Regions from separate parts of the Arthrobacter rhombi genome, predicted to be linked through region 1. Evidence: riboswitches for the same ligand, from Rfam matches in the RefSeq annotation. Region 1 holds a riboswitch; the other holds the start of a gene.
The links. A riboswitch is a leader RNA that binds a small molecule or an ion and turns the genes downstream of it on or off. The one in region 1 is predicted to bind thiamine pyrophosphate.
Positions count from the first base shown of each region.

Region 2: another riboswitch for thiamine pyrophosphate. It lies ahead of thiM (hydroxyethylthiazole kinase); the one in region 1 lies ahead of ABD088_RS04470 (ECF transporter S component).

Region 1 covers NZ_BAAAIV010000004.1:419,720-424,125, forward strand. Annotated here, with positions in the region: gene ABD088_RS04465 (ATP-binding cassette domain-containing protein) at 1-1,038, opposite strand, end outside; gene ABD088_RS04470 (ECF transporter S component) at 1,043-1,663, opposite strand; TPP riboswitch at 1,716-1,842, opposite strand; gene ABD088_RS04475 (DUF4235 domain-containing protein) at 1,911-2,180, shown strand; gene mnhG (monovalent cation/H(+) antiporter subunit G) at 2,188-2,586, opposite strand; gene ABD088_RS04485 (MrpF/PhaF family protein) at 2,583-2,849, opposite strand; gene ABD088_RS04490 (Na+/H+ antiporter subunit E) at 2,846-3,469, opposite strand; gene ABD088_RS04495 (Na+/H+ antiporter subunit D) at 3,511-4,406, opposite strand, start outside.
Region 2 covers NZ_BAAAIV010000025.1:33,367-37,772, forward strand. Annotated here, with positions in the region: gene ABD088_RS15835 (glycine betaine ABC transporter substrate-binding protein) at 1-227, shown strand, start outside; gene ABD088_RS15840 (aldehyde dehydrogenase family protein) at 316-1,746, opposite strand; TPP riboswitch at 1,825-1,926, shown strand; gene thiM (hydroxyethylthiazole kinase) at 1,918-2,739, shown strand; gene thiE (thiamine phosphate synthase) at 2,736-3,407, shown strand; gene thiD (bifunctional hydroxymethylpyrimidine kinase/phosphomethylpyrimidine kinase) at 3,404-4,406, shown strand, end outside.

The sequences.
Region 1 (4,406 bases):
GGAGCGCTCGGGCAGCAGTCCGCCCAAGGTCAACGCGAGCGTCGATTTCCCGGACCCGTTGGGCCCGGTGATGCACACCGCCTGTCCGGCGGCTACTTCCAGCTGCACCCCCGTCACAGCGGGGATGCTGCGCGGGGTGCGCGCTACTGCGAGGTCGTGGGCGCGCAGCAGCCCCGGGCCCGTCGGAGCTTCCGGTGTCCGCGGGCCGAGTTCCGGGGTGTGGCCGGGAACCCAGATGCCCGCCCGGATGAGTCGGTCGCGGAGGGGGCCCGGGGCGAACAACTCGGCGGGGGTGCCCTGGCAGGCCACTCCGCCGCCGGGCTCCAGGACGATGACCCGGTCCACGGCGTCGGCCCAGGCAGCCAGCCGGTGCTCCACGATGACCATCGTCGCCCCGCTGTGCGCCACCGAGTCCACGATGGCGTCGCGGACGTCGATCACGCCGTCGGGGTCCAGGTTGGCCGTGGGCTCATCGAGCAGCACCAGTCCGGGGCGCATGGCCAGGATCCCGGCCAGCGCCAGGCGTTGCTTCTGTCCGCCGGAGAGCGCGGAGGTGGGGTGGTCCAGTGGCAGGTCCAGGCCGACGGCCCGCAGGCTCGCGGACACCCGCGGCCAGATCTCGGCGGGCGGAACGCAGAGGTTTTCGGCGCCAAAGGCCACATCGTCGCCGACCCGGGCCTGGACGACCTGGGTTTCGGGGTCCTGCTGCATGAGCCCGGTGTGGGCGGAGGCCTCATGGGCCGGAACTCCATCGATGAGCAGTTCGCCGGCGGTGGTGTTGTCCTCGTCGCCGTGCAGCACGCCCGCCAGGGCATGGAGCAGCGTCGATTTCCCGGCCCCCGAGGGGCCGACCAGCAGCACCCGCTCGCCCGCTGTGATGTCCAGCTCCACACCCTGGAGCGCTGGTTGCGCGCGTCCTGCATGCTGGAAACCCCACCCGCGGGCGCGGACGGCCGCGCCGCGGACCCCGGGCAGTGCCGGTTCGGTGCCGCGCAGACCCCTCGGGTCCGCCGGGGGCACATGCAGGTGGTGCGTCATCGGGTCAACCGGAGATCCGCTCGTGGGCCGCCCGCCGCGAGGCCAAGGCCGACAGCGCTCCGGTGCGGGCCAGTGCACGGGTGAGCGCCCAGCTGCCCCACCCGGCGATGACCACGCCGGAGACCGCCATGCAGGCCACGTAGGCCAGCTTCATGAACTGCGTGTAGTCGGGGAACCAGGCGAAGACAAAGGCGTCGTTGACTCCACCGAAGATCCCGGTGAACAGGCCGGCCAGCAGGGCCACGGGCAGCGACCAGCGGCGGTAGAGGAACAGGGCGAGCACCAGTTCGGCGCCCAGTCCCTGGACGAGCCCGGAGACCCAGACCGTCCACCCGTATTCGGAGCCCAACAACGAGGAGACCACCGCGGCAACCATTTCGCAGAACAATGCGGCACCGGGTTTGCGGATGATGAGCGCGCCGAGCACCGCGGGGAAGAGCCACATCCCTGCCAGCAGGGCCGACGACGGCGGGAAGGCAAGGAACGCGAAATCCAGCAGGTGGTGGGCCGTGTTCCACCCCCAGAAGATGACGCCGGAGGCAACGGCGATGACGGATGCGACGACGATGTCCACCACGCGCCAGGTAGGGCGGGCGGGCGGTGCCGTAGTGAAGGTGCTGCTCATGAGGTCTTCCTCCTTGTTGTTCAAGGAGGGGAGGACGTCGCGGGGCCCGCGCGTCCTGAGATTCTCGACTCCCTTCGCCGGTACGAGCCGGAGCAGGTTCGAGGGTCTGCGGCGATCCGCACTCTCAGCGTCCTCGGAGCCGGCCTGGGCCGGATGGAGACGCTCCCCTGTCGTAGGTGATTCAGTGCGGCCAGTCTACAGCGCGTTATGCTGGGCGGGTAATCACCTACCGACGGGAGAATCGTTCGTGAACGTATTACTGAAAGTCTTCGGTTCGATCGTGTCGATCGGGGCCGGGTTCATTGGCGGCAAGCTCGTGGACACCGTCTGGACCAAGGCCACCGGGCAGAAGCCCCCGAAGCCGGGTGACCATGAGGCGCAGGCCGAGGCCAGCATGCGTCATGCACTGGGCTTCGCGGTCACCTCTGCCGTCGTGGCGGCGGTGATCCAGGTCCTGACCAATCGTGGGACCCAGCGGACGATCCGCCACTTCAACAAGACGGTGGACGAGGTCTAAGGACCCGTTACCTGCCTTCGTCCAGACGACGCTGGGCCTCGGAGACCACTTCATTGAGGTCATCGAGGACCAGCGTGTCTGCTTTAAGGTGCTTCGTCCGGTAGGCGGCGCGCCCCACCATGTGGGCGGTGACCGGTGCGGTGAGCAGCTGGAACAACCAGGCGAGCACCAGCACCGGGACGGCGGCCCAGGCCCTGATCTGCAGGGCGACGGCGAGCAGCAGCAGGAACAACCCGAGCACCTGGGGCTTCGTGGCGGCATGCATGCGCGAGAACAGGTCGGGGAAGCGCAGCAGGCCGATGCCGGCGGCCACCGACATCAGGGCCCCACCGACCATGCAGATGGCGGTGATCCAGTCCAGGACGGTGTCGACCGTCCCCCCATCCACCCAGGCGACGGCGATCATGGGGTCCTCCGATCAGTGACGTAGCGGGCGATCGTCACCGACCCGATGAAGGCCACCAGGCAGCCGACCACGATGAAGACGATGTGGTTCAGGTGCCGGTTCACCGCCATGTCGAGGCAGAGCCCGCACATGATGATGACCAGCAGGACGTCCAGGGCCAGGGTCCGGTCCAGGATGGAGGGGCCACGGGCCAGCCGGACCAGGGCCATGACCCCGCCGATGGCCAGGGCGACGCCGGAAATCCAGGCGGCGATGATGATCATGCTTTTCCTTCCGTCCGCGGCGTGGGGGCGTCGGCGGTGTCCGGGGAGGCGCCTTCGGAGCGCAGTGCCACCAGTTCGTCCCGGCTGCCCATGACACGGATCAGCGCCGCCTCGATGTCCCGCACCTCTTGGCGGAATGCCTCGGCCTGCGCCTCGTCGTTGACGTCCAGCACGTGCAGGTAGAGCGTCGAGGTGGTCCGGTCGACCTCGACGACGAACGATCCGGGAATGAGGGTCAGCACATGTCCCAGCGCGGTGGCCATGAGGTCCTCGTGGCTGCGCATGCGGATGCCCACCACCGCGTTGCGCACCGCGGGACCGCGGACGACGGCGATGAACATGACGTGGATGCTGGCCTTGACGACCTGCCACAGGAACCGCAGGGCGAACAGGAAGGCCTGCCAGACGTTGAACCGCCCGCTCAGCTCGACCGGGGGCAGCTTGAAGGTGGCGACGATGGCCAGCGAGACCAGGAACCCGAAGACGAGGTTCCCTGCACTGAAGTCCTGCCAGAGGGCGCCCCAGACCACCACCATCCACAGTGTCAGGGGCAGCTCGATCCAGAACCTGGCCCGCCGTCGTCGTGCCCTGGCGCGGGCTCCGCGGGAACCGGTGAGCAGCTCGGAGGGCCGTGCCGGGCGGACGTGGTGTCGGTGCGGGCTCACGAGCCTCCTCCTGCGTGGGAGCCCAGGACGGCCTCGATGTAGGGGGTGCGCTCCATCATCTGCTGGGCCGACCGGTCCGCGAGATCGAACAACGGGCCAGCGAAGATCGTCAGGGAAACACCCAGCAGCACCAGGGCACCGGTCGAGTAGACCATGGTCCGGGGCAGCAGGTCACGGTCGTCCTGGGCGGCCGCCCGCTTGGCGGGAGCGGTGGCCACCGCTCCGGCACCGGAGGAGGTCGCCGGGCCGGAGGGGATGAGGAGGATCGGGTCCGGGTCCTCCGCGTCGTCGGCGCGGCGCCAGAAGGCGCGGTTCCAGACGCGGGCCACGGCCAACAGGGTCAGCAACGAGGTGACCAGGGCCCCGGCGAGCAGCACCCAGGCCAGCGGGGTGCCGAGGTCGACGCCGCCACGCAGCAGCCCCAGCTTGCCCAGGAAGCCGGAGAACGGCGGGATGCCCGCCAGGTTCATGGCCGGGACGAAGAACAGCACCGCCAGCACCGGTGAGAGCTTGGCCAGGGAGCCGAGCCGGTCCACGTTGGTGGTCCCGCCCCGGCGTTCCATGAGGCCGGCGACCAGGAACAGCGAGGTCTGCACGATGATGTGGTGGGCCACGTAGTAGACGGTGGCGGCGAGCGCGACGACGCTGCCCGTGGCCAGGCCGAAGACCATGTAGCCGATGTGGCTGGTGAGCGTGAAGGAGAGCATGCGCTTGAAGTCCGCCTGCGCGAGGGCGCCGAGGATCCCCACGAGCATGGTCAGCAGGGCCACGACCATCAGGGCGGTGTTGAGCCGGTCTCCGGGGAAGAGCAGCGTCTCGGTGCGGATCATCGCGTAGACGCCGACCTTGGTCAGCAGGCCGGCGAACACCGCGGTGACCGGCGCCGGCGCCG
Region 2 (4,406 bases), on a different contig from region 1:
GAGCCATGGGCAAGGCCGAGAACATCACGTCCTACGGCAACAAGGACTTCAAGAAGAACTACCCTGGCCTCTCGAAGTGGCTGGACGACTTCAAGATGGACGATGAGCACCTGTTCTCCCTGGAGAACGCCATGTTCAACGGCGCGGAAACGGACAATTACGGTCCGGTCGTTGACAAGTGGATCTCGGAGAACCAGGAATACGTCGACGCCATGACCAAGAAGTAGCCAGCATCGACGGTCGGCGTCCCACACCGACTTCGATCGAGGACCCGGTGCGCATCCATGGGCACCGGGTCCTCGTGCGTCCGGGCGGTCAGCCCATCGAGCGCATGATCCGGCGCTTCGCCCACCCGAACGGCGGATAGATGGCGCGCAGGGTATCGATCATCGCGGTCTTCGAGAGCACGGGGCGTTGTTGGCTGAAGGTGTCGAATCCCGATTTGCCGTGGTAGTTGCCCATGCCCGATGCCCCGACTCCGCCGAAGGGCAGGTCGGGGACGGCGAGGTGCATGTTGCACACGTTGTGTCCGATTCCCCCGGCACGCACCTGGTCCTCGAAGGCGGTATGCAACCGGGGACGTTCGCTGAAAAGATAGGCAGCCAGCGGCGAGGGCCGTGAGTTGATGAACCGCACCGCGTCGTCGAACCGGTCCACGCGGATGATCGGCAGCACCGGCCCAAAAATCTCCTCCGTCATCACCGCGGACGCCGGGTCCACGTCGGCCAACACCGTGGGTTCGACGTAACGGGTGGCCGGGTCGTTTGAGCCACCGCAGACCACCCGCCCCTGCTGCTGGTAGGCGGCGACCCGGGCAAAGTGTCCGGAGTTGATGATCCGCCCATAATCGCGGCTGGATGAGGGGTCCTTGCCGTAGAACGAGGCGATCACCGGTGGCAGGTGCTTCTCGAGCTCCTGCGCCGCATGCTCGCCCACCGCCAGCACGTAGTCCGGCGCCACGCAGGTCTGTCCGGCGTTCATGAACTTCCCGTGGGCGATCCGCCGCGCGATGGCCGCGAAATTCCCGTCGCAGACGACGGCGGGGCTCTTGCCACCGAGTTCCAGGGTCACCGGGGTGAGGTGCTCGGCAGCCGCGTGGGCGACGATCCGCCCAACCCGCTCCCCACCGGTGTAGAAGATATGGTCCCAGTGCTGCCCGAGCAGCTCCGTCGTCGTCTCGGCAGCCCCCTCCACGACCGCCACGGCCCGGCGGTCCAGGTAGGACGGCACCAGGCGGGCCAGCAGCGCCGAGGTCGCCGGGGCCAGCTCGGAGGGTTTGAGCACCACGGTGTTCCCCGCGGCCAGGGCACCCACCAGCGGGCCCAGCAGCAGCAGGACGGGGTAGTTCCAGGGGGCGATGACCAACACCATGCCCAGCGGCCGGGCCTGGATGCGGGCGGTCGCGGGCTGCAGCGACACGGGAACCCTCACGTGCCGGTCGGCGACCCAATCACCCACATGCAGTTGCGCGTGGTCGATCTCCGCCTTGACCCGATCCAGTTCCGTCAGACGGGACTCGGCAGCGGGTTTGCCCAGGTCGGTGGTCAGAGCCTGGCACAGCGCCTCGTCGTTGTCCTCGAGCAGCCGTTCAAGCGCCTTGAGTTGCGCGGCCCGGAAGCGACGCGGATGGGCCAGCCGCGAGTCGGTGGCGTCGCGCAATCGCCGGGCCACGTCAACCGGCCGCTCGGCCGGGCGCGCTGGCTCCCCGGGGACGGTGGTTGATGCGGTGCGTCGGTTCTTGGCCATGGGTACGACAATATCGCCCGGCGGAGGTGATCCGGGTCACGAAGTTGGCCCGTGACGCAAGCCCCCGGTAGGCTCGCGCACATTGACACGGGGTGTCCGCCTGACCAGAGCGGACTGAGAACACACCCGCCAACACCTGATCTAGTTAGTACTAGCGGAGGGATGTCGCCCATGCATGCGCATGCGCCCACCAATACCCATACACCGGCCGATCTGGGCCGCGTCCTCGAGAAGCTGCGCACCACGGCACCGCTGGTGCAGTGCCTGACCAACGCCGTCGTCACGAACTTCACCGCCAATGTCCTGTTGGCCGCCGGGGCCTCCCCGGCAATGGTGGACGTGCCCGGTGAAGCCGCTGCATTCGCCGGCGTCGCCTCGGCGGTGCTCATCAACCTGGGCACCCCGCATGCGGAACAGCGCCGCGCCATGTTGCAGGCGGCCCGGAGTGCCCGTGCGGCCGGGACCCCGTGGGTCCTGGACCCGGTGGCCGTGGGCGGGCTGGAGTTGCGGACCCGGTTCGCCGCGAAGCTGTTGGCCGAACAACCCACCGTCATCCGCGGCAACGCCTCGGAGATCCTGGCCCTGGCCGGTTCCGGGGCCGGGGGCCGTGGTGTCGATGCCACGCACGACGTCGAGGCGGCCCTGGTGCCCGCCTCCCATCTCGCGGCGGCCACCCCGTCCATCGTGGCCGTCTCCGGTCCGCAGGACCTGGTCACCGACTCCTCACGCAGTGTCCGCATCCACGGCGGGGACGCCCTGCTCACGCGCATTACCGGGGGCGGCTGCGCCCTGGGCGCGCTCGTGGCGGCGGCCGTCGCCGCGAACGACGACGATGCCCTGTTGGGAACCGTCGCCGCCCATGCGCTGTACTCGGTGGCCGCCGAACGCGCGGCCACCACGGCCTCCGGGCCGGGATCCTTCGCCGTCGGGTTCCTCGATGCACTGGCCTCCATCGGGCCCGATGACCTGGCCGCCCAGGCGGTGATCGCATGACCACGTCCACCCCCGCCTCCGGGATCTACCTCGTCGCCGACGCCGCCAGCACCGCCGGCCGGCCGCTGGCCGACATCGTGGCCGCAGCCGTCGCCTCCGGCATCACCACCATCCAACTGCGCTGCAAGGACCTTTCCGCCCGGGACTTCCTGGCCGAGGTCGCCGCCTGCGCCGCACACACCGCGGGTCGGGCCCTGTTGCTGGTCAACGACCGCGTCGATGTCTACCTGGCCGCCCGGTCTGCCGGGATCACGGTGGACGGCGTCCACATCGGGCAAAAGGACCTCCCGGCCGACGCCGTCCGCGACCTCATCGGCCCGGAGGCAGTGCTCGGCCTCAGCGCCAGCACCGCTGAACACTTCGCCGCGGTGGCTGCCCTGCCGGCAGGAACCGTGGACTACCTGGGCACCGGGGCCGTGCGACCCACCCCCACCAAGAAGGACCACCCGACCCCGCTCGGCTTCGACGGGTTGGCCCGGCTCATCTCCCGGGCGCCCTTGCCCTGCGTCGCCATCGGCGGTTTGGGCCACGGCGATGCCGCCGGCATCCACGCCGCGGGCGCCGCCGGGATGGCAGTGGTCCGGGCGATCTGTGCAGCGCAGGACCCAGGCATCGCGGCCGCCTCGCTGCGGGCCGAATGGGCCGCAGCGACGGAGGGGGCCCGATGATGCGCACCCGCATCCCCAACGTCCTCTCCATCGCCGGCTCGGACCCCTCGGGCGGGGCAGGCATCCAGGCCGACCTGAAATCGATTGCCGCGTGCGGCGGCTACGGCATGGCTGCCATCACCGCGTTGACCGCCCAGAACACCCGCGGTGTCACCGGCGTCCACACCCCGCCGGCGGCCTTCCTCACCCAACAGCTCGAGGCCATCTCCTCCGATATACGCATCGACGCCGTCAAGATCGGCATGCTGGCCACCACGGAGGTCATCGAGGCAGTCATCGCCTGGCTGGGCACCCAGCCAGGCACCGCCGTCGTGCTGGATCCTGTCCTGGTGTCCACCTCGGGTGACCGGCTCCTGGAGCACGACGCCGAGGCGGCCTTGCGCCGTTTGCTGCCGCTGGCCGATGTGCTCACCCCCAACACCGCGGAGCTCGCCGCCCTGCTCGGCGAGGCCGAGGCCGCACGGTGGGATGCCGTGCGGGAACAGGCAGCCCGGCTGGCGATGCGGTACGACGTGCTGGTGCTGGCCAAGGGCGGGCACCTGGCCGGGGCGGCGTGCCCGGATGCGCTGGTCGGGCGCGACGGTGTGATCGCCGAGGTTTCCGCGGAGCGGGTCGATACCCCGAACACCCACGGCACCGGCTGCTCGCTCTCCTCGGCGCTGGCCACACTGCGGGCCAGGTGCGGGTCCTGGGGCGATGCACTCAAACTGGCGCGGGACTGGCTCCAGGATGCCCTGCTGGCCTCCGACGAGCTCGACGTCGGCGGTGGCCACGGTCCGGTCAACCACTTCGGGGCGCTCTGGGCCGGACGGCGGGCCCCGTCGACCGAGGCGCTGCTGACCACCTGGTGGGAGGGGATTGCCGGGTGGCGGTCGGGCATCGATTCCCTGGAGTTCATCCGTGGCCTGCGTGACGGGACCCTGCCCGTCGACGAATTCCACTTCTACCTGGCGCAGGACGCGTTGTACCTGCGCACCTACTCGCGGGTGCTCTCGCGGG